4 regions of the Paucibacter sp. XJ19-41 genome follow, and region 4 is predicted to be linked to each of the others. Evidence: predicted binding sites of a transcription regulator. Region 4 holds the regulator's gene; each other region holds the start of a gene.
What was found. The regulator LexA, encoded in region 4, represses DNA repair genes until DNA is damaged. The targets are predictions, from matches to a motif close to ACTGTATNNNNATACAGT.
Positions count from the first base shown of each region.

Region 1: a site for LexA is predicted at 2,005-2,022, ahead of recA (recombinase RecA). Genes of this name have one in related genera too.
Region 2: a site for LexA is predicted at 2,039-2,056, ahead of PO768_RS13250 (DUF4007 family protein). Genes of this name have one in related genera too.
Region 3: a site for LexA is predicted at 4,756-4,773, ahead of PO768_RS11165 (DNA polymerase Y family protein). Genes of this name have one in related genera too.

Region 1 covers NZ_JAQOWX010000036.1:21,428-28,585, forward strand. Annotated here, with positions in the region: gene PO768_RS11600 (DUF2889 domain-containing protein) at 1-264, opposite strand, end outside; gene recX (recombination regulator RecX) at 388-870, opposite strand; gene recA (recombinase RecA) at 920-1,966, opposite strand; gene PO768_RS11615 (response regulator) at 2,102-2,773, shown strand; gene PO768_RS11620 (sensor histidine kinase) at 2,788-4,293, shown strand; gene rodA (rod shape-determining protein RodA) at 4,280-5,434, opposite strand; gene mrdA (penicillin-binding protein 2) at 5,431-7,158, opposite strand, start outside.
Region 2 covers NZ_JAQOWX010000044.1:21,207-28,364, reverse strand. Annotated here, with positions in the region: gene PO768_RS13260 (ATP-binding protein) at 1-995, opposite strand, end outside; gene PO768_RS13255 (hypothetical protein) at 1,447-1,842, opposite strand; gene PO768_RS13250 (DUF4007 family protein) at 2,185-3,105, shown strand; gene PO768_RS13245 (ATP-binding protein) at 3,140-6,448, shown strand; gene PO768_RS13240 (phosphoadenosine phosphosulfate reductase family protein) at 6,441-7,158, shown strand, end outside.
Region 3 covers NZ_JAQOWX010000034.1:20,550-27,707, forward strand. Annotated here, with positions in the region: gene PO768_RS11145 (Bug family tripartite tricarboxylate transporter substrate binding protein) at 1-638, opposite strand, end outside; gene PO768_RS11150 (AtuA-related protein) at 665-1,027, opposite strand; gene PO768_RS11155 (acyclic terpene utilization AtuA family protein) at 1,041-2,393, opposite strand; gene PO768_RS11160 (LysR family transcriptional regulator) at 2,464-3,372, shown strand; gene PO768_RS11165 (DNA polymerase Y family protein) at 3,369-4,598, opposite strand; gene PO768_RS11170 (hemerythrin domain-containing protein) at 4,804-5,286, opposite strand; gene argH (argininosuccinate lyase) at 5,338-6,747, opposite strand; gene PO768_RS11180 (sensor histidine kinase) at 6,840-7,158, shown strand, end outside.
Region 4 covers NZ_JAQOWX010000043.1:24,735-31,892, reverse strand. Annotated here, with positions in the region: gene purF (amidophosphoribosyltransferase) at 1-647, shown strand, start outside; gene gltX (glutamate--tRNA ligase) at 686-2,086, shown strand; tRNA gene PO768_RS13055 (tRNA-Ala) at 2,180-2,255, shown strand; tRNA gene PO768_RS13050 (tRNA-Glu) at 2,326-2,401, shown strand; tRNA gene PO768_RS13045 (tRNA-Asp) at 2,472-2,548, shown strand; tRNA gene PO768_RS13040 (tRNA-Ala) at 2,646-2,721, shown strand; tRNA gene PO768_RS13035 (tRNA-Glu) at 2,789-2,864, shown strand; tRNA gene PO768_RS13030 (tRNA-Asp) at 2,944-3,020, shown strand; gene lexA (transcriptional repressor LexA) at 3,130-3,840, opposite strand; gene PO768_RS13020 (asparaginase) at 3,917-4,855, shown strand; gene PO768_RS13015 (organic hydroperoxide resistance protein) at 4,901-5,326, opposite strand; gene PO768_RS13010 (MarR family winged helix-turn-helix transcriptional regulator) at 5,341-5,835, opposite strand; gene PO768_RS13005 (DUF1304 domain-containing protein) at 5,903-6,256, shown strand; gene PO768_RS13000 (ABC-F family ATP-binding cassette domain-containing protein) at 6,270-7,158, opposite strand, start outside.

The DNA.
Region 1 (7,158 bases), on a different contig from region 4:
GCAAGCGCCGGGGTAAGGCATCCAGCGCGTCTGCGAGCCGGCCTCGTGGATCGTCAACTCGGTGTCGACGACCAGTTGCAGCAGCATGTCATGGATGGGCTCGCCGGCATGGCGGGTGCCGCCGGCCATCGGGACATCGCGTGTCTTGGTGTCGCTCAGCGTGGCCTCGACCTCGTAGAGCCCGTCGTCGCGCGCATAGACCTGCACATCGAGAGCTCGACGGTGCAGCAGACGGCGCGCAGTGGAGGGGTTGAGCAAGGACATGGGGCGCTGGACAAACACGGACGCACAAAAACAGGCCCGCAGGCCCTTATTGTGGCTGCGAGCAGGCTTTGCACAGTCCGGCAATGTAGCATGCTGCGCCGCCGCAAGCCTGTCGCGAAGCTGTCAGCCGGTCTGTGACGCACGCAAAACCTGCCGCACGACATCGGCCGAAAAGCCCCGCGCCAGCAGAAAACGGGTCTGCTTGGCCCGGCCGTTGGCGTCCTCGGCCGGGCTGCCGAACTTGCGCTGCCAGATCGCCTGCGCGCGCTCGAATTCACTGTCCTTCAGCCGTGCCTGGCTGTCGGCGCTCAGGCTCAGCCCGTGCTGGGCCAACTCCTGCTGGATGCGCAGATGGCCGTAGCGCTGGGCGCGGGCATGGATGCGTGACTCGACGAAGCGTTCCTCGCTGAGATAGCCCTGGGCCTGCAGCCAGACCAGCAATTCATCGACATCGGTCTCGATCTCTGCCGCTTCTACAGCCTCGGCGCCGGCCGCGTCGCGCTGCGCCCGCGCGATGCGCAGCAGCTTGCGGCGCAACTCGCTGCGGCTGTGCTCACGCTGCGCCAGCAACGTGATGGCCCGCATCTTCAGTGACAGGGGCTTCATGGCAAGCCGGCGTCAGGTGCCCAACTCGGCACAGCCCGACGAAGAAGCATCAAGCCTTGTCAGCCGGCCCGTCCACCGTCAACAGCGGCACGCCTAGCGATTCGCGCACCTTGTTCTCGATCTCGCGGCCGATATCGGGGTTCTCGCGCAGGAATTCGCGCGCGTTGTCCTTGCCCTGGCCGATCTTCTCGCCGTTGTAGGCGTACCAGGCGCCGGCCTTGTCGACCACCTTGGCGACCACGCCCATGTCGATGATTTCGCCCTCGCGGCTGATACCCTCGCCATAGAGGATGTCGAACTCGGCGGTCTTGAACGGGGGGGCCACCTTGTTCTTGACGACTTTGACCTTGGTTTCGGAGCCGATCACTTCCTCGCCCTTCTTGATCGAGCCGATGCGGCGGATGTCCAGGCGCACCGAGGCATAGAACTTCAGGGCATTGCCGCCGGTGGTGGTCTCGGGGCTGCCGAACATCACGCCGATCTTCATGCGGATCTGGTTGATGAAGATGACCATGCAGTTGGTCTTCTTGATCGTCGCGGTCAGCTTGCGCAGCGCCTGGCTCATCAGCCGGGCCTGCAGGCCGGGCAGCGAGTCGCCCATCTCGCCTTCCAGCTCGGCCTTGGGCGTCAGCGCGGCGACCGAGTCGACCACGATCAGGTCCACGGAACCGGAGCGCACCAGCGCATCGACGATTTCCAGCGCCTGCTCACCGGTGTCCGGCTGGCTGATCAGCAGTTCCTGCAGATTGACGCCCAGCTTCTGTGCGTACTGGATGTCCAGCGCGTGCTCGGCGTCGATGAAGGCGCAGACGCCGCTGAGCTTTTGCATCTCGGCAATCACCTGCAGGGTCAGCGTCGTCTTGCCCGAGGATTCCGGGCCATAGATCTCGACCACCCGGCCGCGCGGCAGGCCACCGACGCCCAGCGCGATGTCCAGGCCCAGCGAGCCGGTCGACACCACCTGGATGTCCTCGATCACCTCGCCCTCGCCCAGGCGCATGATGGAGCCCTTGCCGAACTGCTTCTCGATCTGGGACAGGGCGGCTTGCAGGGCCTTGGCTTTTTCGGTGTTGATGGCTTTGACGGGGGCGTCCATGTTTTTCTCCTGTTGAGGCTGCGCGCATTATGGCGCAATCTGTATATTCGTACAGTAGTTTAGGGGCTGGCTGCTGACATGCAATGTCAGCAGGCCGGGCGTCCCTAGAATGCTCGTAAAGACTGGGGACAAAGCATGCGCATCCTGATTGCGGAAGACGACCAAGTGCTGGCCGATGGTTTGCTGCGCTCCTTGCGCGCCTCCGGCTATGCGGTGGACCAGGTCGGCTCGGGCACCGAGGCCGATGCGGCGTTGGCCTCGCACGAGTTCGATCTGGTGATTCTGGATCTGGGCCTGCCCAAGCTGCATGGGCTGGAGGTGCTGCGTAAGCTGCGCGGGCGCGGTGCATCGATGCCGGTGCTGATACTGACGGCGGCCGACAGTGTCGAGCAGCGCGTCAAGGGCCTGGATCTGGGCGCCGACGATTACATGGCCAAGCCCTTCTCGCTGCAGGAACTCGAGGCTAGGGTGCGGGCACTGACACGGCGCGGCCTGGGCACCGCCTCCAGCATCATCAAGCACGGGCCGCTCAGCTTCGACGCGACCGGCCGGGTTGCCTATATCAATGAGCAGATGATCGAGCTGTCGGCGCGCGAGCTGAGCCTGCTGGAGGTGCTACTGCAGCGCGCCGGCCGCCTGGTCAGCAAGGACCAGTTGGTCGAGCGTCTGTGCGAATGGGGCGAAGAGGTCAGCAATAACGCGATCGAGGTCTATATCCACCGCCTGCGCAAGAAGATCGAGCAGGGGCCGATCCGCATCGCCACGGTGCGCGGCCTCGGCTACTGTCTCGAAAAAATTCCTGGCTGACGCCAGCAGCGTGAATGGCCGGAGACACCGAACAACGCTCGCTGTTCGGCGAGATCCTCGATTGGATGCTCGCCCCGCTGCTGGTGATCTGGCCGATCAGTGTCGCGTTGACCTGGCTGGTGGCGCAGGGCATTGCCAACCGGCCTTACGACCGCGAGCTCGGCGAGATGGCGCGCAATCTGGGCCTGCAGGCGGCCTCGGAGACGCCGCGCGCCGGCAGCAGCGCGCGCTCCCGCTACGCGCTGTCGCCGGAGGCCGCCGCGCTGCTGCGGGCCGACGAGGCCGACACGGTCTACTACCAGGTGCTGGGTCTGCGCGGCGAGTTCCTCAGCGGCGATCGCCAGCTGCCGGTGCCGGCCGCCGACGATCCCATCGTGCCTTGGGAGCTGCATTTCCGCGACGACGAGGTCGGCAGCGACACGGTGCGGGTCGCCTATCTATGGGTGGCGCCCGAGGGCCAGGCCGGCTCGACCCAGACCATGCTGGTCCAGGTGGCCGAGACCCTGGGCAAGCGGGCGCGCCTGACCAACGAGATCATCAAGGGCGTGATACTGCCGCAGTTCGTGATACTGCCGCTGGCGGTGCTGCTGGTGTGGCTGGCGCTGGCGCGCGGCATCGCACCGCTGAACGATCTGCAGCGCCGTATCCGCTCGCGCGAGAGTTCGGACCTGAGCCCGATCGACGAACGCCGCATCCCCGACGAGGTCGCACCGCTGGTGCGCGCGATCAATGATTTGTTGGGCCGGCTCGACCAGTCGATCAGCGCGCAGAAGCACTTCCTGGCCGATGCCGCCCATCAGCTGAAGACGCCGCTGGCCGGCCTGCGCACCCAGGCCGAGTTCGCGCAGCGCGAGATCGACGAGGGTCGCAGCGAGCCGGCCGAGCTGCGCCGCTCGCTGCAGCAGATCGCCCTGTCCAGCCAGCGTGCCGCCCATATGGTCAACCAGCTGCTCGCGATGGCCCGTGCCGAGGACAAGGAGCATGCGGCGCGGCGCAGCGAGGTCAATCTGTCCGAGCTGGCGATGGAGACGGTGCGCGACTTCGTGCCGCGCGCGATGGACAAGCGCATCGACCTCGGCTTCGAGGGGCCGGACGACGAGCACAGCGCGCTGCGCATCAACGGCCATCCGCTGCTGATCCGCGAGCTGATCCGCAATCTGGTCGACAACGCCCTGCTCTACACACCGCCGCATGGCACGGTGACGGTGCGCGTCGTCGAAGACCCGTTCGGCCAGGTCACGGTGCTGCAGGTCGAGGACTCGGGGCCGGGCATTGCGGAGTCGGAGCGCGAGCAGGTGTTCCAGCCCTTCTACCGGGCCTTGGGCACCAATGTCGACGGCTCGGGGCTGGGCCTGGCCATCGTGCGTGAAATCGTCCAGCAGCATGAGGCCGAGATCACGCTGGACGAAACCCGCGAGCTGCGATCCGGCCAGGCGCAGGAGGACGGCCAAGGGCCCGGCGCACGCTTCACCGTGCGTTTCGCGGCCCATCCGGGCCGCGACGCGCTCAGCGGGACATGAAGCGCCGGCTCTTCGCGATCGACATCAGGATGCCCAGGCTCAGGCCCAGCATCACCATCGCCGTGCCGCCATAGCTGATGAAGGGCAGCGGCACGCCGACCACCGGCAGGATGCCGCTGACCATGCCCATATTGACGAACACGTAAGTGAAGAAGCTCAGCGTGATGGCGCCGGCCATCAGGCGGCCGAACGGGTTGGCCGCCTCGGCCGCGATCATCAGCCCGCGCACGATCAGCGCGGCAAATCCCAGAAGCAGGCCCAGGGCGCCGACCAGGCCGAACTCCTCGCCATAGGCGGCGAAGATGAAGTCGGTGGTGCGCTCGGGGATGAACTCCAGATGGGTTTGCGTGCCCTTCATGAAGCCCTTGCCGGTCAACCCGCCCGAGCCGAGCGCGATCTCGCCCTGGAGGATGTGGAAGCCCTTGCCGAGCGGGTCCTTGTGCGGATCGAGCAGGGTGCAGACCCGGTTCTTCTGATACTCGCGCAGCACCGGCCACTCGACATCGGGCTGACAGATCTGGTCCTCGCTGAGCACCAGGGCTGTGATCGCGATCGCGCCGGCGGCGACGGCCGGCAGGATGATGCGCCAGCTGAAGCCGGCGAAGAACAGCACATAAAAGCCCGCCGCGAACACCAGGATCGAGGTGCCCAAATCGGGCTGGCGCGCCACCAGGCCCACCGGCACGGCCAGCATCAGCAGCGCGATGACGAAGTCGGCCGTGCGCAGCTGACCCTCGCGCCGCTGGAACCACCAGGCCAGCATCAGCGGTGTGGCGATCTTCAGCAGCTCCGAGGGCTGGATCACGATGCCGATATTGAGCCAGCGCGTCGCACCCTTCTTGCTGATGCCGAACAGCGCCGTTGCCACCAGCAGCGCGATGCCCACGGTGTACAGCGGGATCGCCAGCGCCATCAGCCGCTGCGGCGGCACCTGGGCGACGACGAACATGATGGCCGCCGCCAGCGCCATATTGCGGGCATGGTCGACGAAGCGAGTGCCATGGTCGAAGCCGGCCGAGTACATGCACATCAGGCCCAGGCCGGCGAGCCAGGCCAGTATCAGCAGCAGCGGTCCGTCAAAGCCGCTGACCCAGGGCCGCAGGCGGCTGAGCAGCGAGGGCTTGTTGAAGACATGGCTCATCGGCGGACTCCCGAGGCGGCTGATGTGGCGGCTGAAGCAGCGGCGGATGCCGCCGGCACGGGCGCCGCCGCCTGACCCGGCAGCGGCACGGCAGCGATGGGGCGCGGCGTGCCGACCGGCGCCTTGGTCAGGCCTTGCTGGGTCAGCGCAATATCTTCCTCGCTGGGGTAGACGCCTTGCAGCAGGAAGTCGAAGACGCGGCGCGCAATCGGCGCGGCGGCGGTCGACCCCCAGCCGGCATTCTCGACGATCAGCGCCAGCGCGACGGTCGGGGACTCGACCGGCGCGAAGGCGACATAGAGCGAGTGGTCGCGCTTGCGCTCATCGGCCTTGATGCTGCTGTATTTTTCGCCGGCGCGCAGGCCCACGGCCTGGGCCGTGCCGGTCTTGCCGCCGCTGGTATAGGGCGCACCCATGAAGACGGCGCGCGAGGTTCCTTCCATCGTCACGCCATGCATCGCATTGCGTATCACCTCGGCATCGGCGGGCTTGAGCGGCAGCGGCTCCAGCGCGTCGCTGGCGACGCGGCGCTGCTCATGCTTGACCACGTCCTCGATCTCGCGCACCAGGCGCGGCTTGTAGCGCTGGCCGCTGGTGGCCACGGTGGCATAGGCAGTGGCCAGTTGCAGCATCGTGAAGCTGTTGTAGCCCTGGCCGATGCCCAGCGAGATGGTCTCGCCGGGGAACCACTTCTGGTTGGCCGGGCTGCGGGCGAAATAGCGCTTCTTCCAGGCCTGCGAAGGCAGCACGCCCGTCACCTCGCCCTGCAGGTCGATCTCGGTCTTGCGCCCCAGGCCGAAGGGTTCGAGCTCGTCGTGGATCAGATCCACGCCCATCTCGTTGGCCAGGCTGTAGAAGTAGACATTGCTGGAGCCGACGATGGCCAGCCGCATGTCCTTGGGGCCGGGCCGGTCCGCCTCCGGGCTGCCGAAGGTGCGGCCGCCGAAGCTGTAGACCAGGTTGTCCATCACGATGGTGCCGGGCGCGCGCTTGCCGCTGGTCAGCGCCGCCATCGCCATCAGCGGCTTGAAGGTCGAGCCGGGCGGATAGGTGCCGCGCAGCGCGCGGTTCAACAGCGGCTTGTCGATGTTGTCGTTGAGCTCGCGCCAGCTGTCGGCATCGATGCCGTCGACGAACAGATTCGGGTCGAAGGTCGGCTTGGAGACGAAGGCCAGCACCTCGCCATTGCGCGGATCGATCGCCACCAGCGCGCCACGCCGGTCCTTGTAAAGCTCCTCGACCAGGGCTTGCAGCCGGATGTCGATCGACAGCATCAGCGTGTTGCCCGGCGTCGGCGGCTTGTGGGCCAGGCGCCGCACCGCGCGGCCGCCGGCGCTGGTCTCCAGCTGCTCGAAGCCGGTGATGCCATGCAGCTCGCGTTCGTAGGCCTGCTCCAGGCCCAGCTTGCCGATGTATTCGGTGCCGCGGTAGTTGGCGATGTCTTCCTCGTCCCAGTCGTCCATGGCCTTTTTCTCGGCCTGGTTGATGCGGCCGATATAGCCGATCAGATGGCTGCCGACCTCGCCCATCGGATAGCTGCGGAACAGCCGGGCCTTGATCTCGACGCCCGGGAAGCGAAAGCGCTGGGCGGTGAAGCGGGCGACCTCCTCGTCCGTCAGCTTGGTGCGTATCGGCAGCGAGTCGAAGTGCTTGCTCTCCTCCAGCAAGCGCTTGAAGCGGCGGCGGTCGCGCGTCTGGATCTCGATCACCTCGGACAGGGCATC
Region 2 (7,158 bases), on a different contig from region 4:
AGGATGCGAGGCACGTTCGAGTACGCAACTTCGCGGTTCTTCCGGACAAAGCTGAGCGCGCCTTCGTTCTCAGGGATGCGTAGCGCTTTCGCCAAGTTATCGCCACCTTTGCCGCGGCTTCGCAGGACTTCTTTCGGGTAGAGAGTCACGCGCAGACGGGCGGAATGCTGGCCGACTTTCACTGGCTCCTCGGCGATGACGGTCGCACCGTAGTGATGCAGCACACCTTTCTTCAGATCGTCGCGCTTGTACTCCTTGTTCAGTACCGTGTCGGCCCACGTGCGCTCCAGCAGCATCAGCGGGTCATGCGGGATGAGCTGCGAGTCGTTGATCGAAATCTTGATGCCGCCATCCAGGAAGTGTCGGAAGATGCGCGACAGTTCCTTCTCCAGCTCTTGGCGCAGCTCATTGAAGTCACGCGCAGCGCGTCCTTCCTCGAGACGGTCGACCTTGGACCACACCACGACGGTGCCGGTCTCTGCGGGGAAAACATGCTTCAGGTCGGCCGGGGGGGCGGCTGGAGCGGGGGCCTTCAACACGACAGACTTGCCCGAGCCCTCATCGTCGAGCGCCTCGTTCAAATCGAAGTGGACGTGCAACCACTCGGCGTCGGCCTTATCTCGGCTCCAGACGTCGATTCGGCGCCCGAAATTCAAGGCCGCCAGCTTGGCGCCGACACCGTACTTGCCGATGGTGTCTGACCGCATGTAGCGTGACGAATAGCCCAGCACCAGGTAACGGTGAAGGATGTCTGCCGGCATGCCTTCACCATCGTCACTGATGGCGATGCGATGAACGCGCTTCTTGCCACGCTCCTCGCTTTGCTCGAGCAGAACCGAGATGTTGTTGGCGTTCGCCTCGATGCTGTTGTCGATGACCTCGCCCAGGGCGGTAGGGAGGCTATGGCCGGAGTCCCGAAGCGAGAGCAGGGCCTGCCCTGTCTGGATCATGGCGATTTCGGGGGTGACTTCGCTTGTGGTGGTAGCTTTTGACATGGTGTTTCCTCAGGTTTTTGCGGCCGTCGCCATTTGGTCGGCAGCCACCGTGGACGCAGCACTGATTTCCGGGTGCGGGCGCATCAACTGCGTCCACGCCTGGTAGTCCCCCGTGCTGCAGAAGGGGCAAAGGTTCAGCTCACCCGTTGGGTGAGCGGGGTGAATTCGGTTAACGACTCCAGCGGTCAGCCGCAGCGTGTGAAACCAAGCCGACTCAAGGCGGTAAGCCTGCAGCGGGCTTGCGCATGTTTCCCACGTCACATGCGAGGCAAGAGGTAGCAATGGGTGCGCAGCCAGCCTGGTCTGCAGGCAGGTATCGGAGCGGCCGACGTAGAACGGAGCTTCTCCCCGGAGCAACATGTACACGCCGGCCCAACCCGGGGGCACCAAAGCCCTCAAGACCGAAGGAATGGCCAGAAAAGCGTGTTGACGGGGTTCGTCGAAGATCAGTTCAGCTGAGGAGTGCATAGCCGTCTCCGCGATGACCTTCAGTGGTCAGCCACAGTTCGGCTTGGACGAATTGCTCTGCGGCATGCGAGCGCAGCGTTCCGCGCCACGCCAAAAAGCGGGTACTAGCGGGGCCAAGCGGAGACGGGGATGCGATGGGCTGAGGAGGCTCAGCCGGCAATGCAAGCAGCTTGGCTTGCACCTGCTTCGTTATCAGGTTCTCGGCCTCCACCATCAGTGCCTGTTCAGCATGTGCGCCATACGCACACGCTCCGTTGAACGCCAGATCAAGCGCGCGTTCGGCAATGCGGTAGGTGGAGGAACCAGGGCGATGCTTCGAGAGAAGCGCCTGGAAAGATGCGACGGCGCGCGACTGCGCCTCGGCTTCAGTGATGGTCATGATTCGCCTTTTTGTGCACAACCGCCCCGATGGGTGCAGCCACGCCTTACTCGACTACGTGCGACCTGTTTCTGCCGCCCCACCCCTGACAGGTAGAACAACCCGGTAGCGTTCCGGACTCTAGGCGATGCCTTGTGTTGCGTCAATACGCCTGCAAAAGGGGCGTTGACTTGCGAACAGCACGCCCCGGGTCGATACTGTACACAATCACAGCATCGAGGCTGCCAACCGCACTCGGGTAGCAATCAGATGCCCTGCGACCAAGCAGTCGGGTGCTTTTCCAACGCTCAATGGGGTCTACCCGGCCGGGCTGGTGAAGTCGTCCAGTTAAACTTACCCCAAATGATTCAGCTACCTTCAGAGGCCCCGCCGCAGTTCAGCGGGCATGAGACCTTTCCCTTGCGTCAGCTATGGCTCCGCAAGGCCTATGACGCGGTGACACAGTTCGAAGAGCCCGCACCCCGGTCAGTCTTTGCGGACGAGGAGGCCATTGTTCGCTTCGGCGTCGGCAAGAACATGGCCATGTCCATCCGGTTTTGGGCCACCGCCTGCGGCATTATCGAGGACGATGGTGGGTATGTTCCGACACGCCTTGGCAATTTGCTCTTCAATAACAAGAACGGGCTCGATGCGTATTGCGAGCACACAGCCACCACATGGCTGATGCATTGGCAGGCCGCTAGCACTCACGAGAAGACCACGACGTGGTGGTTCCTGTTCAACCACGTCGTGCAGCAAGTCTTCGACCGCGAGTTCATCGTGAACTCGCTCACCGGGTTGGTGACAGAGCACAAGCTCCGCATCTCCATGGCCACACTGAAGCGTGACGTGGAGTGCTGCATTCGTAGCTATGTTCCGCGACTCGGCGGCGACTCTCCCGAAGAGATGAGCGAGCCGTTGCTCGGTGAACTCGGGCTCATTCAGCAGAACGCCAAGGGCGCGTTTGAGTTTCGTCGTGGATCGAAGCGATCCTTGCCTGACGGTATCTTTGCCTATGCGCTGTTGGACTATTGGGAGCGCATGCCGCATGCGGGGGCAGTCATGGCCTTCGACCGCGTGGCCTACGACTACGGCTCTCCTGGGCGAGTATTCAAACTCGATGAGAGCGCGGTAGCGGATAGATTGATGGCTCTTGAGGATTTGACCCGAGGTCAGATTCAATGGACTGAGCAGGCAGGCATTCGGCAGGTTACGAGAAAAGAATCGGCCCTAAAGAGTCTGACGGAATACAAATATAAGGTGCTCGAAAGTGCCTATGCGTAAGCAAACTCGACCTGCAGGCGCAGAGAAACTAATGTTGTTTGACGTCGTCACTATTTCTCGTCAGTTTCTCCGCTCTGTTCGCATCGACACTGACCTCGGACGAGAGGACGCTCTCTCCGGCTACGTCTGCCAAGGCACAGCAACGTCGTTGCTGGAGAGCATGGCCCGTCAGATCACGGAGACCCGGCAGCGGGCATTTACGTGGACTGGCCCGTACGGCGGGGGCAAGTCTTCGCTGGCACTGATGCTTTGCTCGCTGGTCGGCGCGCAGCCGAAGGTCCGCACCAAAGCCAAGCAGCTGCTCGCACTGCCCGAGGGCAGTCTCGTTCACAAGGCGTTCGAGGCGAAGGGGGACGGCTGGCTGGTAGTGCCGGTCGTCGGGAAGCGTGCCGACGTAGTCCAGGAGCTGAGCGTTGCCCTGGCGAAGGCCAAGGGCCTGCCTGCAAATCGCAAGAAGCAACCCGACGTCGTTGGTGAGCTTGTCGAAGCTGCTGAGCGTCATCCCCAAGGTGTCTTGGTCGTCATCGACGAACTGGGCAAGCTTCTTGAGGCATCCGCACAGGAAGGCGGGGACATCTATTTCTTCCAGGAGCTGGCTGAAGCGGCGAGCCGTTGTGCGGGCAAGCTCGTCATCGTTGGCATCCTGCATCAAGCCTTTGACGCCTATGCGTCGCGCCTCGGCAGGCAGTCACGTGATGAGTGGGCGAAAGTGCAAGGCCGCTTCGTGGACATCCCGCTCGTCGCCGCTGCCGACGAGGTTATCGAGCTGGTTGGTAAGGCCATCAACGTAGAGGACCCGCCCCCTCTTGGCGAGGCGTCGAAGTTCGCGGACAAGATTGCTAGCGCCATCCGAACTCGGCGTCCTGGTACTCCTGCCACGCTGGCGGCCTCTCTGCGAGCCTGCTGGCCGCTGCACCCCGTCACAGCAGCATTGTTGGGCCCCATCTCGCGCCGTCGATTTGGGCAGAACGAGCGCAGCACCTTCGGCTTCCTCGCATCGCGCGAGCCATTGGGTTTCGTCGAGTTCCTCAATGGCTACGAGGCGCAGTGGTTCACCATGTATGGCCCGGCGTTCTACTGGGACTACCTGCGCGCCAATCTGGAGCCAGCTATCGTCGCATCTCCAGACGGACATCGCTGGGCCCAATGCTGCGACGCGGTTGAGCGTGCTGAGGCGAAGGGCACGGACGTCCACGTCCAGCTGACCAAGACCATTGCGCTGATCGAGATGTTCCGCAACGGGTCAGGCCTGGTCGCGGAAGAGTCGGTCTTGGCGGTCTCGACCCCGAGCGTGGACGAGCTGCAGATTCGTAAGGCTCTCGAGGAGCTGGCCGAATGGAAGGTTCTCATTGAGCGCAAGCACCTTGGGGCCTGGGGCATCTTTGCCGGCTCAGACTTCGACATTGAAGGTGCGATCAACCTGGCTCGCGGCGAGATTGGCGAGCCAGACCTCGAGCACATCTCCACGCTCAGTGACCTTCAGCCTGTTCTGGCCAAACGCGCCTACCAGACCACCGGAACCATGCGGTGGTTCACGCGCGGCATCGTTCGTCTGGAAGACATCGAAAAGGTCGTCGAGAAGTTCGCGCTCAAGGGGGCTAGCGCGGGCGCCTTCCTCTTGTGCCTCCCTCCTCCGGGGCAGCCGGTCAAGTCGGCCGAGCACCGCGTGCGTTACGCCAGCAAGGACGCAGCCGTTGAGACGCTGCTGCTTGGCACGCCCAAGAACGCGGAGCGCATCATCGAGTTGAGCCTCGAGTTGGCGGCTTCTGAGCGCGTGATGAAAACCAGGCCGGAGCTGCACGGGGATTCTGTTGCGCGGCGGGAGGTTGTGGGCCGTATTGAGGCCGTACGTGCTTCGTTGGAAGAGGAACTTGCGGACGCTTTCGAACTCTCGAAGTGGTACAGCCATGGCACGGCCATCGAAACGAAAGGGAGCACCGTTCTTTCAGTCATCGCTTCCGACATGGTCGAGCTGGTCTACGACAAGGCTCCTCACATCTTCAGCGAGCTCATCAACCGAGAAGCCCCGTCTAGCAATTCGGTCAAGGCCCGCAAGGACCTGATGAATCGCATGGTGAGCCATGGCCATCTTCCTAGGCTGGGCTACGACGGGTACCCCGCCGACGCGGGGCTGTACTACACCGTGCTGAACGACCCGGGGCTGCATCGCGCCAGGGCGGGCGACAACTGGGACTTCGGTGAGCCGAACTTCAACAACCGGGGCAAGACCTACGAAGCCTTCTGGTGGAAGACTAGCGCCGACCTCCTTTCCGAAGGCAGGTCGCTCACTCTGAACGACCTCTATGCAGCTTGGGCGCGGCCCCCGTACGGCATCCGGTCAGGGGTCATGCCGGTGCTGTCGCTTGCGTTCTACCTCGCCAATCGGTCGTCGCTAGCGCTGTATGTCAACGGCGTTTTCACGCCTGATTTAACTGACGCCGTCGTCGATGAATGGACGCTGGACCCGAGCCGCATTCGCTTCCAACATGTCGAGGCCTCGAAGGACAAGGCCAAACTGGTTGAGGCCCTGGCAAAGACCGTCTCTGACCGGTCGAGTGCAGAGGTCGGCGCCGCGCCTTTGGACGTGGCACGCGGACTGGTCGGGCTTGTCGTTGGTCTTCCTGGCTGGACGAAGCGAACAACGACCGTGTCGTCGCGGGCGCAACAGGTTCGCGCGATGCTGCTCAAGGCGAGTGACCCGCTGCGCGTTCTGTTCTCGGATTTGCCGACATTGCTTGAGGCCCAAGACCCGGCGACCTTGAACTCACGCCTTCAGTCGGTGACCGATGAGCTGGCCGGTGCTTACCACAGCATGTTGGACGGTGTCCGCACTCACCTCCTCGACGCTCTCGACCACGCCGGGCGGCCGCTGGACGCTTTGCGCAAGCGAGCAACCACGGTGAAGGGTATGACGGGCGACTTTAAGTTGGACGCTTTCGCCACGCGGCTTGAGACTTACGACGAAGCCGATGAGACCGTCGAGTCGCTCATCAGCCTCGCTATCGACAAGCCGCAAGCAGCATGGGTCGACCGCGACATTGATGCCGCGATGGCAAAACTCGCCGAGTGGGCGGTAGATTTCCGCAAAGCGGAGACCATGGCCCCTCTCCGAGGCCGACCGTCCACGCGCCGGGTGATCGGCGTCGTCTTCGGCGCGAGCCACGGTCAGGACGCCACTGGCTTCGTCGACATCGCGGACACAGATACCCCGGCGATTGATCGCCTGGTGAAGCAGTTCCTGGCCGAAGCTCAGGGCGAACGCAAGGAGGTCATCCTGGCTGCCCTAGCGGAAGCCGGCGCCATGATGGTCAAACAGCAGGGGAAGGGGCACAAGAATGGCTGAACGTCACGTTCTGGGTCTGTCTGGTGGCAAGGACAGCGCGGCGCTGGCCGTGTACATGAGCCTGAACCATCCCGAGATTCCGCTGGAGTATTACTTCACCGACACCGGCAAAGAGCTGCCGGAGGTCTATGAGTTCCTTGGGAAGCTTGAAGGGTTCGTCGGCCGCAAGATTCACTACCTGAATCCCCACCGTGATTTCGACTTCTGGCTGAGGACCTACAACAACTACCTCCCGTCGCCGAAGACGCGTTGGTGCACGAGGAAATTGAAGCTCGAACCCTTCAAGATGTGGATTCGACCGTCCCTCGAGGCGGGCGACACCGTCTACAGCTACGTGGCCATTCGCGCCGACGAGGAGCACCGTGAGGGCATGGTCGCCCAGCACGAGAACCTCATCGTCAAGATGCCGTTCCGTGAGCACGGTATCGACAAGCCGGGGGTCTTTGAGCTTCTCGAAGGTTCAGGTCTTGGCCTGCCGAAGTATTACGACTGGCGGTCGCGCTCTGGTTGCACCTTCTGCTTCTTCCAGCAGAAGGTTGAATGGGTGCGTCTCAGGGAGAACCATCCGGAGGCCTTCGAAGCGGCCAAGGCTTACGAGAAGAACGCTCTTGAGCATGGGTCACCGTTCACCTGGAGCCAGGGCGAGCCGTTGACGGACCTTGAGCAGCCTGAACGAGTGGCCGAAATCATGGCCGATTTCGAGATTCGCA
Region 3 (7,158 bases), on a different contig from region 4:
CGGATCTGGGGCAGGCCGGTGGCGGTGTCGGTGATCATCAGATCGATCTGGCCGCCCAGCAGGTCGGTAACGGCCTGCGGATTGCTCTTGTAGGGCACATGCAGCAGCTGCACGCCGGCCAACTGCTGCAGCATCTCGCCGGCCACCCGGCTCGACGAACTGCCGCTGCCGAAGCTGAGCTTGCCCGGTGTCTTGCGGGCCTGGGCCAGCAGCTCGGACACGCTCTTGTAGGGCGAGGCGAGGTTGACGACCAGCACCTGGCCGCCCTTGCCCAGCGCAGTGATCGGCGCGAAATCCTTGACCGGGTCGTAGCCCAGTTTCTTGTACAGATGCTCGTTGGCCGCGTGGGTGGTGTTGGTGGTAATCAATACCGTGTAGCCGTCGGCCGGCGCGCGCGCCACCGCCTGCGCCGCCAGCATGCCGCTGGCACCGGCCTTGTTGTCGACCACCACGGTCTGCTTGCTCTGCTCGCCCAGGCTCTGGCCCAGCGCACGGGCCAACTGGTCGGTGGCGCTGCCGGCCGCAAAGGGCACGACAAAGGTCAGTGGCTTGGCCGGGTAGGGCTGGGCCAGCGCCACCGAGCTTAGCGACAGGGCGGCCAGCATCAGGGCCAGGTGCTTGAAAGTCTTGATCGTCATCTCGTTTGTCTCCTTGTTGAAATTCTTCACATCGGCTCGGGCAGCAGCAGCGGCTGCAGGGCCGGCGGCACGGCCAGCTCCATGTCCAGCAACCAGTAGCTCAGCGCCTTGCCATGGGCATCGAGGTTGAGCGCGCCGTTGACGCCGCCGTCCAGCACCTCGTCCAGCACCAGATTCATGGCCCAGAGCCGGGGCAGCAAATAGCGCTGAACGCCCTGCGGGTGGCGGTGCGCGAAATGCGCGGCCACCGCCTCGGGCGTCAGCTGCTCGACCAGCAGCGGCCACAGCGCGGCATGCCAGGCGGTCACGCTGATATTGCTGCGGTTGCCCTTGTCGCCGCTGCGGCTGTGGGCCAGGCGGTAGAGCGGGACTTTCAGTTCATGGCTCATCGCTTCACCTCCCTCATTCCAGGAACTCAAACCAGGCCGGCGCGGCCTCGCGCGGCAGCAGGCAAGAGGCAAGCGCGAGGCGTTGACGCAGCGCGGTGCGCACGCCGCCGCCGCCCGCCGGGCCGCAGGTGTAGAGGGCATTGAGCTCGCGGCACAGGCGCTCGGCCGTGGCCTTGTCGGCATGCTGGGCCGCGATGCGCAGGCGCACATCGCGCGCCGCACCCGTCGGCTGTGCGTCCAGCCACAGGCCGGCGTCATCGCCCAGCAGGCTGGCCACGCCGATCAGATCGACCCGCAGGGCCAGCTCGGGCAGGCGCTCGCGCAGCACCTGGGCCGCCAGCCGTGCGCGGCCCTCGGCGCGCGGGCCAGCGTAGGAGATCTCGCCCTCGGCCAGCCAGCCGCTGGGCTGGCAGACATTGACCTTGAGAGTGTCCGGCCGCGGATGGCCACGCACGCCCGTCAGTCGCACGCGGTCCGGCCCTTCCTCGTGCAGCTCGGCCGCGCTGACATCGGCGATCACATCGGGGGTCAGATAGGCGGCCGGGTCGTGCAGCTCGTAGAGCAGCTGCTCGGTGACGGTATGGCGGTCGATGCGGCCGCCGCTGCCGGGCGGCTTGGTGATGAGGCAGCCGCCGTCGGCATCGATCTCGGCAATCGGGTAGCCCAGCTGGGCAAGACCTGGCACCTCCTTGTAGCCCGGGTCGGCGTAGTAGCCGCCGCTGACCTGGGCGCCGCATTCCAGCAGATGGCCGGCCATCGTGCCGCGCGCCAGCCGGTCCCAGTCGTCCGCTGCCCAGCCGAAGTGGGCCATCGCCGGGCCCAGCACCAGCGCCGGGTCGGCGACCCGGCCGCAGACGACGATCTGCGCGCCGGAGCGCAGCGCCTCGGCGATCGGTGCCGCGCCCTGGTAGGCGTTGGCCGAGACCCAGGCCGAGCTGTCGGCCACGCCCAGCGCTTTCTCAAGCAGGGGGCGCTGGGCCGGGCCGCTCAGGTCATCACCGAGCACGATGGCGATGCGCGGCGGCGCCAGGCCCAGCTCGGCGGCCAGCGCGCGGATGCGCCGTGCCGCGCCGCGCGGATTGGCGGCGCCGAAATTGCTGACGATGGCGATGCCGCTGGCCAGGCAGTCGGCCAGCACCGGGCGCAGCAGCTCGTCGAGCATCGGCTCATAACCGCCCTCGGGGTCGGCGCGGCGCGCCAGCTGGGCCAGCGCCAGCGTGCGCTCGGCCAGGGTCTCGAAGATCAGCACGCCCGGCCCGCCGCAGGCTTGCAGCTCGCACACCAGAGGCAAGGCGGCATCGCTGCGGTCGCCGGAAAAGCCGGCGGCCGAGGCGACACGCAACACAGCAGGTCTTATCGCATCCATGGCAGCGACTCTAGGCTCGGATGTCTGAGCTGTGAATTCGATTGTTCAGATCGGTTATTCTGAAATTCAGATGAATGACGATCCCGCTTCCTCGGCCAGCATCTCCAGCCGCCAGCTGCAGGCTTTTGTTGCGCTGGCGCGGCTGCGCAGCTTCACCCAGGCCGCCGTGCACTGCCATCTGTCGCAGCCTGCCTTCAGCGCGCTGATCCAGGGCCTCGAGACGGCGGTCGGCGCACGCCTGTTCGAGCGCAGTACCCGCCATGTCGCGTTGACGGTGGAGGGCCAGGTGTTCGAGCGCAGCGCCGCGCCGCTGTTGGCCCAGCTGGGCCAGGCCCTGGCCGAGGTGCGCGACCATGCCCAGCTGCGTCGCGGCCAGGTCTCGCTGGCCTTGCTGCCCTCGCTGGCGGCGGGCTGGTTGCCGGGCCTGCTCAGCGAGTTCCGCAGCGCTCATCCGGGCATCGCGCTGCAGGTGGCCGATGTGCTCAGCGAGCCCTGTCTGCAGCGGGTGCGCGAGGGCCAGGCCGATTTCGCGATTGCCGCGGTGCGGGCCGATACGCCCGAGCTGCGCGCCGAGCCATTTGCCAGCGACCGCTTCCACCTGGTCTGTCCGCAGGGCCATGAGCTGCTGTCGCGGCCCAGCCTGAAGCCGCGCGATCTGCTGCCCTTTCCCTTCATCCACCTGGCCCGCCACAGCAGCGTGCGCCAGCTGCTGGACGCGGCCGTCCATCCCTTGCGGCTGCAGACCCTGATGGAGGTCGAGCAACTGGCCACCGTGATGGGCATGGTGCGCGCCGGGCTGGGCCTGTCGGTGGTGCCGGCCTTCAGCCTGTTTCATTTCAGGCAGCCGGAGCTGGCCACCCGTGAGCTGCGCTGGCGAGGGCTGGCGGACCGGCAGCTGTTTCTGGTGCGGCGGCGTGACCGGGAGTTGAGCACGGCGGCCCGGGCCTTGTACGAGCTGCTGTTGCGACGCCGGCCTTAGAACAAGTCCTGGCTTTCCAGCCGGGGCGCGGCGGCCTTTCGAAGCGGCCTGGGTACCGACTGGGCGTCGCCCGGCCGCGACAAGCCGCCGATCCGAACGCCCAGCAGCCGCAGCCGCCGGCTCAGATCGACCCGTTTCAGACAGCTGCCGGCCGCATGACGAAGCGCTGCGAAGTCGGCGATCGGCGCATCCAGGGTCAGGTCGCGGGTCACGGTGACAAAACCCTCGAAGCGCAGCTTGATGCCTACCGTCCGGCCCTGGTAGCCCTTGCGTTCCAGATCGCCGGCCAGCTGTTCGCACAGCCGGCTGAAGATGGCGGAGAGCTCGGCGCGGTCATGCACCGCATGCAGATCGCGCTCGAAGGTGGTTTCGCGGCTGATCGAGACCGGTTCGCTATAAGTCACCACCGGCCGCTGGTCGCGGCCATGGGCGGCCTCGTGCAGCCAGCTGCCGTAGCTTGTGCCGAACTGGCTGATCAGCATCGCCGGATCGGCGGCGGCGATCTGGCCGACGGTCTCCAGGCCCAGGGTGGCGAGCTTGGCGGCGGCCTTCGGGCCGATGCCATTGATCTTGCGCGCCGCCAGCGGCCAGATGCGGGTCGGGATCTCGCTGGCCAGCAGTATCGTCAGCCCGTCGGGCTTGTCCAGCTCCGAGGCGATCTTGGACAGCAGCTTGTTGGGGGTGATGCCGATCGAGCAGCTCAGGCCGGTGGCTCGCTGCACCGAGTTCTTGATATCGCGCGCCACCGCGCGCACGCCGCCCAGCGGGTCGTGCCCGACCGGCTCGCGGATGCCGGCGACCTCGCTGAGGTCGATATAGATCTCGTCGATGCCGCGATCCTCGATCACCGGCGCGATCTCGGCCACGGCCGCCTTGAACAGCCGGGAGTATTTGCGATAGGCGTCGAAGTCGGTGGGCAGCAGGATGGCATCGGGCGCGCGCAACGCCGCCTTCATCAGGCCCATCGCGGAGAACACACCCAGATCGCGCGCCGCATAGGTCGAGGTGGTGACGACGCCGCGACCGGTGTAGTCGCGCAGCCGGGCGTAGCGGCGGGTGCCGTCGGCCAAGGTCTTGGGCTCATGGGCACGGCGGCCTCCGATCACGACGGCCTGGCCCTTCAGCTCGGGATAGCGCAGCAGCTCCACCGACGCGTAGAAGGCATCCATGTCCAGATGCGCGATCAGGCGGTCGGGGAGGGCAGCGGAATCCGGTGGGCGGGCCATGCGGCGATTGTCAGGCGGCCCTGCTGACAACGCGAAGTCAGCAGCAGGCGCGGCTCACAACCAGACCCAGAGGCTGCGCAGCCAGCGAGGAACACGCAGCACGGGAGCCGGGCTGTAGGTCTGGCGATAGCAGGAACGCATGATGGACCCCTCGAATACTGTTGATGCATACAGTATACGAAGCCAGGCCCGGCTTGCCAAGCGTCTACGCGCAGCTGTTGTTGCCGCAAGAGCTGATGGCCGGGGTGGACTGGAGCGGCGGTCGACTCATCCGGCCGGTGCCGGTGTCGAAGCCCAGCTGGCCCATGTGATAGACCAGGGCCGCATCCATCATCTCGGCATGGGCGGGAAACCAGCCGATCAGCTCCGGCAGCAGCCGACGCAGCGGTTCCAGGTCTTGCTGCGCATGGGCATGGATCTGCACCTGGCGCATCAGGTCCAGCACCATCGCGTGCTGGCGGGCATGGCAGTTGTCGGGCGCGAAGCCGGTGGCTGCCATCCAGCCCTCTTCCATCGCGAAGTGGGCCTCGGTATGGGCCAGCAGCTGGGCATACAGGGGCAGGGGATCGGCAGCCCCCTGGGCAAGCAGGGCGGCCAGCGCGTTCAGCAGTTCGACGAACTCCTCATGGGTTCGATCCAGCTGGGGGTGGTCGAGAGCGAGGTCGTCGCTCCAAGTCAGACTGTTCATGGCCGCCAGCCTAGCCCGACCCTGTCGGGTCGGGCTTGCGCTGGCTCAAGATCAGGCGCCGAGCCGGGCGCGATGCCGCGCCACCTGGGCGCGCACCTGGGCCGGCGCGGTGCCGCCGAGGATGTTGCGGGCGTTCAGCGAGCCGCGCAGCGACAGCACCTCGAACACATCGGAGGCTATGCGGGCATCGAACTTCTGCAGCTCGGCCAGCGGCAGCGCCGACAGATCGACCCCCATGCCGATGGCCGTCTTGACCGCATGGGCGACGATCTCGTGCGCGTCGCGGAAGGCCAGGCCCTTCTTGACCAGGTAGTCGGCCAGATCGGTCGCGGTGGCATAGCCCTTCAGCGCGGCGCGCTCCATCGCCTCGGGCTTGACCGTGATGCCGCCGGCCATCTCGGCAAAGATGCGCAAGGTGTCCTTGAGCGTGTCGACGGTGTCGAACAGCGGCTCCTTGTCCTCCTGATTGTCCTTGTTGTAGGCCAGGGGCTGGCCCTTCATCAAGGTGATCAGGCCCATCAGATGACCGACCACGCGGCCGGTCTTGCCGCGCGCCAGTTCTGGCACATCGGGGTTCTTCTTCTGCGGCATGATGGACGAGCCGGTGCAGAAGCGGTCGGCCAGGTCGATGAAACCGAAGCTCTGACTCATCCACAGGATCAGCTCCTCCGACAGGCGCGAGATGTGCACCATGATCAAGGAGGCGGCGGCCGTGAACTCGATCGCGAAGTCGCGATCCGATACGGCGTCCAGGCTGTTTTGGCAGACCTCTTCCATGCCCAGGGTCTTGGCCACGCGCTGGCGATCCAGCGGGTAGCTGGTGCCGGCCAGCGCGGCCGCGCCCAGCGGCAGGCGGTTGACGCGGCGGCGCGTGTCGGCCAGGCGCTCGGCATCGCGGGCGAACATCTCGACGTAGGCCAGCAGATGATGGCCGAAGGCCACCGGCTGGGCCACCTGCAGATGGGTGAAGCCGGGCAGGATGACCTCTGCATTCTTCTCGGCCACCTCGACCAGGGCCAGCTGCAGCGCGCTCAGCAGCGCGTTCAGCTCATCGATCTCGCCGCGCAGCCACAGCCGCACATCGGTGGCGACCTGGTCATTGCGGCTGCGCCCGGTGTGCAGGCGCTTGGCCGGAATGCCCACCAGCTCGGTCAGGCGGGCCTCGATATTCAGATGCACATCCTCGAGGTCCAGTTTCCACTCGAAGCTGCCGGCCTCGATCTCACCGCGGATCTGGGCCATGCCCCGCTCGATCGCGCCGTGGTCCTCGGCCGACAAGATGCCCTGGGCTTTCAGCATCTCGGCGTGGGCCAGGCTGCCCTGGATGTCGGCAGCCCACAGGCGCTTGTCAAAGAACACGCTGGCGGTGTAGCGCTTGACCAGCTCGCTCATCGGCTCGGAGAACAGGGCGGACCAGGCTTGGGCTTTGTTGGCGAGTTGGTTGTCTGCGGGCTGGGACATGGTGGGATGGCGGCAGGGCCGGCCCGCATCGACGCGAGATCGGCCTGGAGCAAAATAGGGAAAACGCGATTCTATCGAGGGGCTGGCAGACGATGGCGGGACGACATGAGCATGACTGGTCCGACAGTCGCAACCTGACCAGCGTGCTGGGCCTGGCGCCGCAGCCGACCGAGGCCCAGCGGTTCTCACCGTTGTTCGACGCCCAGCGGGTCTTCGATGTCTGCCATGTCGGCCTGGTGCTGCGTGCCGTGCTGGGCGTGCAGCTGCTGCTGGCGCTGGGGCTGGCGCTGGGGGCCCGCGATTTTTCCCAATGGGCGCTGTGGATGAGCAGCGGCACCGTGGTGACGCTCAGCGGCGTGCTGCTGTGGCTGCTGCTGGTCTGTGGCCTGCGGCGCCTGCTGGCGCGCTGGC
Region 4 (7,158 bases):
CCAGCGATATCGATGTCGTGATCCCGATTCCCGAGTCGAGCCGGCCCTCGGCGATGCAGCTGGCGCACCGCATCGGCAAGCCCTATCGCGAGGGCTTCGTGAAGAACCGCTATGTCGGCCGCACCTTCATCATGCCGGGGCAGGGCGCGCGCAAGAAGTCGGTGCGCCAGAAACTCAATGCGATCGGCCTGGAGTTCAAGAACCGCAATGTGCTGCTGGTCGATGATTCCATCGTGCGCGGCACCACCTCCAAGGAAATCGTCCAGATGGCCCGCGAGGCCGGCGCCCGCAAGGTCTATCTGGCCTCGGCCGCGCCGCCGGTGCGCTACCCGAATGTCTACGGCATCGACATGCCCACCAGCGAAGAGCTGATCGCGCACAACCGCTCGATCGAGGAAATCCGCCAGTACATCGGCGCCGATGCGCTGATCTACCAGGACGTCGATGCGATGAAGCGCGTGGTCGCAGCGCTGCGCCCGGGCTTGAACGGCTTCGAGGCCTCCTGCTTCGACGGCAGCTACATCACCGGCGATGTCTCGGCCGAAGACTTCGCGACGATGCAGCAGCAGCGCAAGTCGCAGGGCGAGGAAGAGGATGGCCCGGCCCGCACCCGGCTGGCCCTGCAAAGCGGCACGGAGCAGGGCTGAGTGCCGGCTCCCGAAGACCATGAATACCTGATCTCGCCATGACACAAACCCGCACCCCTGTCCGCACCCGCATTGCCCCATCGCCGACCGGCTTTCTGCACCTGGGCACCGCTCGTACGGCGCTGTTCTCCTGGGCCTATGCCCGCCACCACGGTGGCCAGTTCGTGCTGCGCATCGAGGACACGGATGTCGCGCGCTCGACCCAGGACTCGGTCGACCAGATCCTTGCCGCGATGCAGTGGCTGGGGCTGGAATACGACGAGGGTCCGATCTACCAGATGCAGCGCCTGGCGCGCTACAACGAGGTGATCGAGCAGATGATCGCCGCCGGTACCGCCTACCGCTGCTACTGCACGCCCCAAGAGCTGGATGCGATGAAGGCAGGCCAGGAAGCGCGCGGCGAGAAGCGCCGCTATGACGGCACCTGGCGGCCGGAAGCCGGCAAGGTGCTGCCCGCCGTTCCCGAGGGCGTCAAGCCGGTCGTGCGTTTCAAGAACCCGATCGGCGGCGATGTGACTTGGGATGATTTGTGCAAGGGCCCGATCACGATCAACAACCGCGAGATCGACGACCTGATCATCCTGCGCACCGATGGCGTGCCGACCTACAACTTCGCCGTGGTCATCGACGACTGGGACATGAAGATCAGCCATGTGTTCCGTGGCGACGAGCATGTCAACAACACGCCCTGGCAGATCAATATCTTCAACGCACTGGGGGCGCCGCTGCCGGCCTTCGGCCATGTGCCGGTGATCCTCGGCGACGATGGCCAGAAGCTGAGCAAGCGCCGCGGTGCGGTCAGCGTCACCGCCTACGAAGAGAACGGCTATCTGCCCGAGGCGATGCTGAACTACCTGTCGCGCCTGGGCTGGAGCCACGGCGATGACGAGTTGTTCTCGCGCGAACAGCTGGTCAGCTGGTTCGACGGTTCGCATCTCTCCAAGAGCCCGGCGCAGTGGGACCCGGCCAAGCTGGAGTGGGTCAACAGCCAGTACATCAAGCAGGCCGATGACGCGCGCCTGTCGGCGCTCGTCGCGGCGCAGCTGGCCAAGCGCGGCGTCACGGCCGATCTCGGCCGGCTGCCGGCCATGTGCGCGCTGTTCAAGGATCGCTGCGCGACCACGGTGGCGCTGGCCGATTGGCTGGCCATGTATTTCGCGCCGGTGCAGCCCAGCGCCGAGGATCTGGCCGCCCATGTCAGCGAGGCGGTGAAGCCCGCGCTCGCAACGCTGGCCGACAAGCTCGCCGCCACCGACTGGAACAAGGCCGGCATCCAGGCCGCGATCAAGGAAACCATCACGGCCCACGGCCTGAAGATGCCGCAACTGGCGATACCGCTGCGGGTGCTGGTGTGTGGTCGTGCACAAACTCCGTCGGTCGACGCGGTGCTGGAACTGTTCGATAAAGAAAATGTGGTCGAACGCTTGCGCTGCGCATAAAAATCGTTCTATACTCTATGTCTCGCTTGAACAGCGCGATACACAAAGAACGGCAGACAGCAACGAGTAATCGAAGCGGCTTGCATGATCTGAGGGGGTATAGCTCAGCTGGGAGAGCGCTTGCATGGCATGCAAGAGGTCAGCGGTTCGATCCCGCTTACCTCCACCACATGTTCAGGTTTCTGGGGAGGTGGTTGGCGCGCAGATCAAGGATGAGGAAGTAGAAGTCAGAAGGTTTAGTCCCCTTCGTCTCGAGGCCTAGGACACCACCCTTTCACGGTGACTACAGGGGTTCGAATCCCCTAGGGGACGCCAAGTTTGATAAACTTGATAATTGCTGCGATATATAATGTATACTGCAGCAGTTGTGAAATTATCCCACTGCGGAGTGGTAGTTCAGTTGGTTAGAATACCGGCCTGTCACGCCGGGGGTCGCGGGTTCGAGTCCCGTCCACTCCGCCAAGGTTTGCCCGATTCGCATCGGTAAGCGGCCATTCAGTTGGCCGCTTGTATTTTGAGAGAAATTACTGCTTGAGCAGCGTGTAGCCCGGAATTTTTGGGGGGTATAGCTCAGCTGGGAGAGCGCTTGCATGGCATGCAAGAGGTCAGCGGTTCGATCCCGCTTACCTCCACCAAGTCACCTCAGGGTGTCGGTGGCGCGCGGCTCGGGCAGCGAAGTAGAAGAAGTAAATAGAAGGTTTAGTCCCCTTCGTCTAGAGGCCTAGGACACCACCCTTTCACGGTGACTACAGGGGTTCGAATCCCCTAGGGGACGCCAAGTTTGATAAGGCTTGGTAGTTTTGGAAGCGCATGCTTCGAGAAACTACAGAACTTATCTGATATTCGCAAGAGTATCTGGAGTGGTAGTTCAGTTGGTTAGAATACCGGCCTGTCACGCCGGGGGTCGCGGGTTCGAGTCCCGTCCACTCCGCCAACATTTGAAACCCTGGAAGCGCAAGCCTCCAGGGTTTTTTCTTGTGCGCCGAGACATATCAAATGTTTGCAGAGACATCATCCCTGCAAACTTGATTGCGGCCGCAGTATCAGAAGGCCATTTGCCCGCGAATCAAACCGACGGCCAGACCTTCCAATGCAAAACTCTCATCGCCGGCCGCGACCAAGATGGGTTCGAAGTCGGGGTTCTCGGCCAGCAACTCGATGCCGCCGCTGCGGCTGCGTTTGAAGCGCTTGACGGTGACCTCATCACCCAGCCGTGCGACGACGATCTGCCCATTCTTGGCTTCGCTGGCCTTTTGCACCGCCAGCAGATCGCCGTCCATGATGCCGATGTCCTTCATGCTCATGCCGCGCACCTTCAGCAGGAAATCGGGTCGGCGCGCGAACATGCCGCTCTCGACCGTGTAGCTCTGCTCGATATGCTCCTGCGCGAGGATGGGATGGCCGGCCGCGACGCGCCCGACCAGGGGCAGGGTGAGTTGCGACAGATTCGGAATCGGCAGCGAGAACTGGAAGTCCTCACGGGCGCGGCGCTCCTGATGCATGGCTTTCAAGGTGTCCGACTTCAGCCGGATGCCGCGCGACGTGCCGCCGACCAGTTCGATCACGCCCTTGCGCGCCAAGGCCTGCAGATGCTCCTCGGCCGCATTGGCCGAGCGGAAACCCAACTCGTTGGCGATCTCGGCGCGGGTCGGAGGGGCTCCGGTCTGCTCGATGGCCTGGCGCACCAAGTCAAGGATCTGCTGCTGGCGTGCCGTCAATTTGACGGTGGAAACACTGGGGCTGATATCGTCCATGCTGGGCTCGCAGACATCTGGGAAAGATGCGCCTGAGTATATATCCAGTAACTGTTCATTCATCCAGGAAGTGACCGTGGTCAGCAAGAACAAGCCTTTTATCGTGATCCTGGGCACCGGCGGCACGATTGCCGGCCAGGCCCGCACGGCGTCCGACAACGTCGGCTACACCGCCGCCCAGCTGGGCGTGGACGATCTGGTGTCGGCCGTGCCGCCGCTGGCGCAGCAGGCGCTGGAGGCCGAGCAAGTGGCCCAGCTCGACAGCAAGGACATGGACTTCGCGACCTGGCAGCGGCTGGCCGAGCGAGTGGCCCACCATCTGGCGCGCGAGGAGGTGGCCGGGGTCGTTATCACCCATGGCACCGATACCTTGGAAGAGACGGCTTATTTCCTGCACCGCGTGTTGGCGCCGCGCAAGCCGGTGGTGTTGACCGCCGCGATGCGACCGGCGACGGCCTTGCAGACCGATGGGCCGCAAAATCTGCTCGATGCCGTCAGCGTTGCCAGCGATGAACGTGCGCAAGGGGTGCTCACCGTCTTCGCGGGTGCTGTTCATGGGCCCGAGCAGATCCGCAAGGTGCACAGCTACAAGGTCGATGCCTTTGCTTCCAGCGATGGGGGCCTGGTCGCCGTCGTGGAGGAGGGCGTGCTGCGCCCCTTGGGTGCCTGGCCGGCAGCGGAGGGCGCCGTCGGCCTGGCGCGTATCGGCAAACCCGCTGCGGCCTGGCCGCGCGTGCAGATCGTGCTGAACCATGTCGGCGCCGACGGCGCGCTCGTGCAGGCCTTGCTGGCCCAGGGGGTCGACGGTCTGGTGGTAGCTGGCACCGGCAATGGCACGCTGTCGCTGTCGCTGGAGCAGGCCCTGCGCAGCGCCCAGCAGCAGGGCGTCAGGATCCTGCGCAGCAGCCGCTGCGATGCCGGTCCGGTCACGTCCTCGGCTGCGGCCCTGCCCAGCGCCGGCGCGCTGAGCCCGGTCAAGGCGCGTATCGAACTCTTGCTCGAATTGCTGGCCTGAAACGACAACAGGGGCCGCAGCCCCTGTCTGGCTCGGCCAAGGTCCTTAGACGATGGTCAGGCTCACATCGATATTGCCGCGCGTGGCATTCGAGTAAGGGCAGACCTGGTGGGCGGCGGCCACCAGGGTTTCGGCCTGACTGCGCTCCAGACCCGGCAGGCTGATCTTCATCGCGACCTGGATGCCGAAGCCGGCGGGAATCGGGCCGATGCCCACTTCCGAGGTGATGGACACATCGGCCGGCACGGCGATCTTGATCTTGCCGGCGACGGCCTTCATCGCGCCGATGAAGCAGGCCGAATAACCGGCGGCGAACATCTGCTCGGGGTTGGTGCCCGAGCCGCCGGCGCCGCCCAGTTCCTTGGGTGTACTCAGCGTGACGCTCAGAGCGCCGTCGGACGAGGAGGCCTTGCCTTCACGGCCGCCGGTGGCGGTGGCGGTGGCGGTGTAGAGAACTTTGTCGAGTGCCATGGTGCTTCTTCCTATCAGGAGTGGTGGGTGGGCGAAGAAAGGTCGGCGCTGGAGAGCTGCTTGCGCAGCTCATGCAGGCGCCGGGTCAGGGAGACGAGTTCATCCAGCGAGCAGGCGCTGGCGCAGGCGAGCTGGGGCGGAATGTTCAGGGCCTGCGCCTTCAGCGCGCGGCCGGCATCGCTGAGGAAAATGTCGACGCGGCGCTCGTCGTCCTGCGCGCGGCGGCGGGTGATCAGTGCGCCGGCCTCCAGGCGTTTGAGCAAGGGCGTCCGGGTGCCGGAGTCCAGCGAGAGGCGCTGGCCCAGGGTGGAAACGCTGATGCCGTCCGCCTCCCAAAGCACCAACATCACCAGGTACTGAGGGTAGGTCAGGCCCATGGGCTCCAGCAGCGGCTTGTAGAGCTTGGTCATGGCCAGCGAGCTGGCGTACAGCGCAAAGCACAGCTGCTGGTCCAGCTGCAGCCATTGCTCGGCCTGGCTCGGTGCTGCGGTGGTCTGGTTGCGTGGCATGGGTGATAATGTATTCCGCAATTAAATTGCACACAACTTAAATGGTTATTCAAGCTAGGGGGACGAGATGACGATGTTGGCGAACCTGCTGGTGGCCCTGGTGGCCGCCCTGCATCTGTATTTTCTGGTGCTGGAGATGTTCTTCTGGACCAAGCCGCTGGGCCGCAAGGTCTTCAGACTGACACCCGAGTTCGCCGAGGCGAGCAAGACCCTGGCCGCCAACCAGGGCCTCTACAACGGCTTTTTGAGTGCGGGCCTGCTCTGGGGCCTGGCGGCCGGCAACACAGCGAACCAGCTCTTCTTCCTGGGCTGCGTCGTGGCTGCGGGCGTCTACGGCGCCGCTACCGTCGGCAAGAAAATCCTGTTCGTGCAGGCCTTGCCGGCGGCGCTGGCAATCGCGGCCGTGCTGGCCGCGCGCTGAGAGGGGAGAAGACTCAGGCGGCGGCCTGAATCGCGTCGACCTGGGCGCTGAGCTCCAGCCAGCGCAGCTCGGCGGCCTCCAACTCATCATGGATGGCTTTCAGCCGTTTGCCGAGCTCGGCGATCTGGGCCGGCGTGGTGCTGCCGGCCGCCAGCTGGGCTTCCAGCGCCGTGCGCTCATCGGCCAGCTTGTTGAGCTTGGCGTCGATGCCTTCCATTTCCTTGCGCATCGGTTTGGTCTGCTCGGCCAGGCGTTGGCGGGCCTGGCCGCTGGCCTTGCGGTCCTCGCGCGGTGCAATACTTGCGCTGGCAGGGGCCGCCGCGACCACCGGCGCCGGCGCTGAGACAGCGGCGGCGGCGGGCAGCTTGGCGGCCTTCTTGGCCGCTTCCTTGGCAGCCTTTGCGGCCTCCTTGGATTGGTCCAGCAGCCATTTCTGGTAGTCGTCCAGATCACCGTCGAACGGGCCGACCACGCCCTTGCTGACCAGCCAGAACTCATCGCAGACCTCGCGCAGCAGTGCGCGGTCATGGCTGACCAGCATCACCGTGCCCTCGAACTCGTTGAGTGCCATCGACAGCGCTTCGCGAGTGTTCAGGTCCAGATGGTTGGTCGGCTCATCCAGCAGCAAGAGGTTGGGGCGCTGCCAGACCAGCATGGCCAGCACCAGCCGCGCCTTCTCGCCGCCCGAGAGGCTACCGACCTGCTGGTTGACCATCTCGCCGACAAAGCGGAACTGGCCCAGGAAGTCGCGCAGCTCCTGCTCGCGCGCGCTCGGGCTGACCTCCTTGGCCAAGCGCACCATATGCGACAGCGGCCCCTCTTCGGGTCGCAGCACGTCCATTTCCTGCTGGGCAAAGTAGCCGATCGATAGGCCCTTACCCTCGGTGATCTTGCCGCCCATC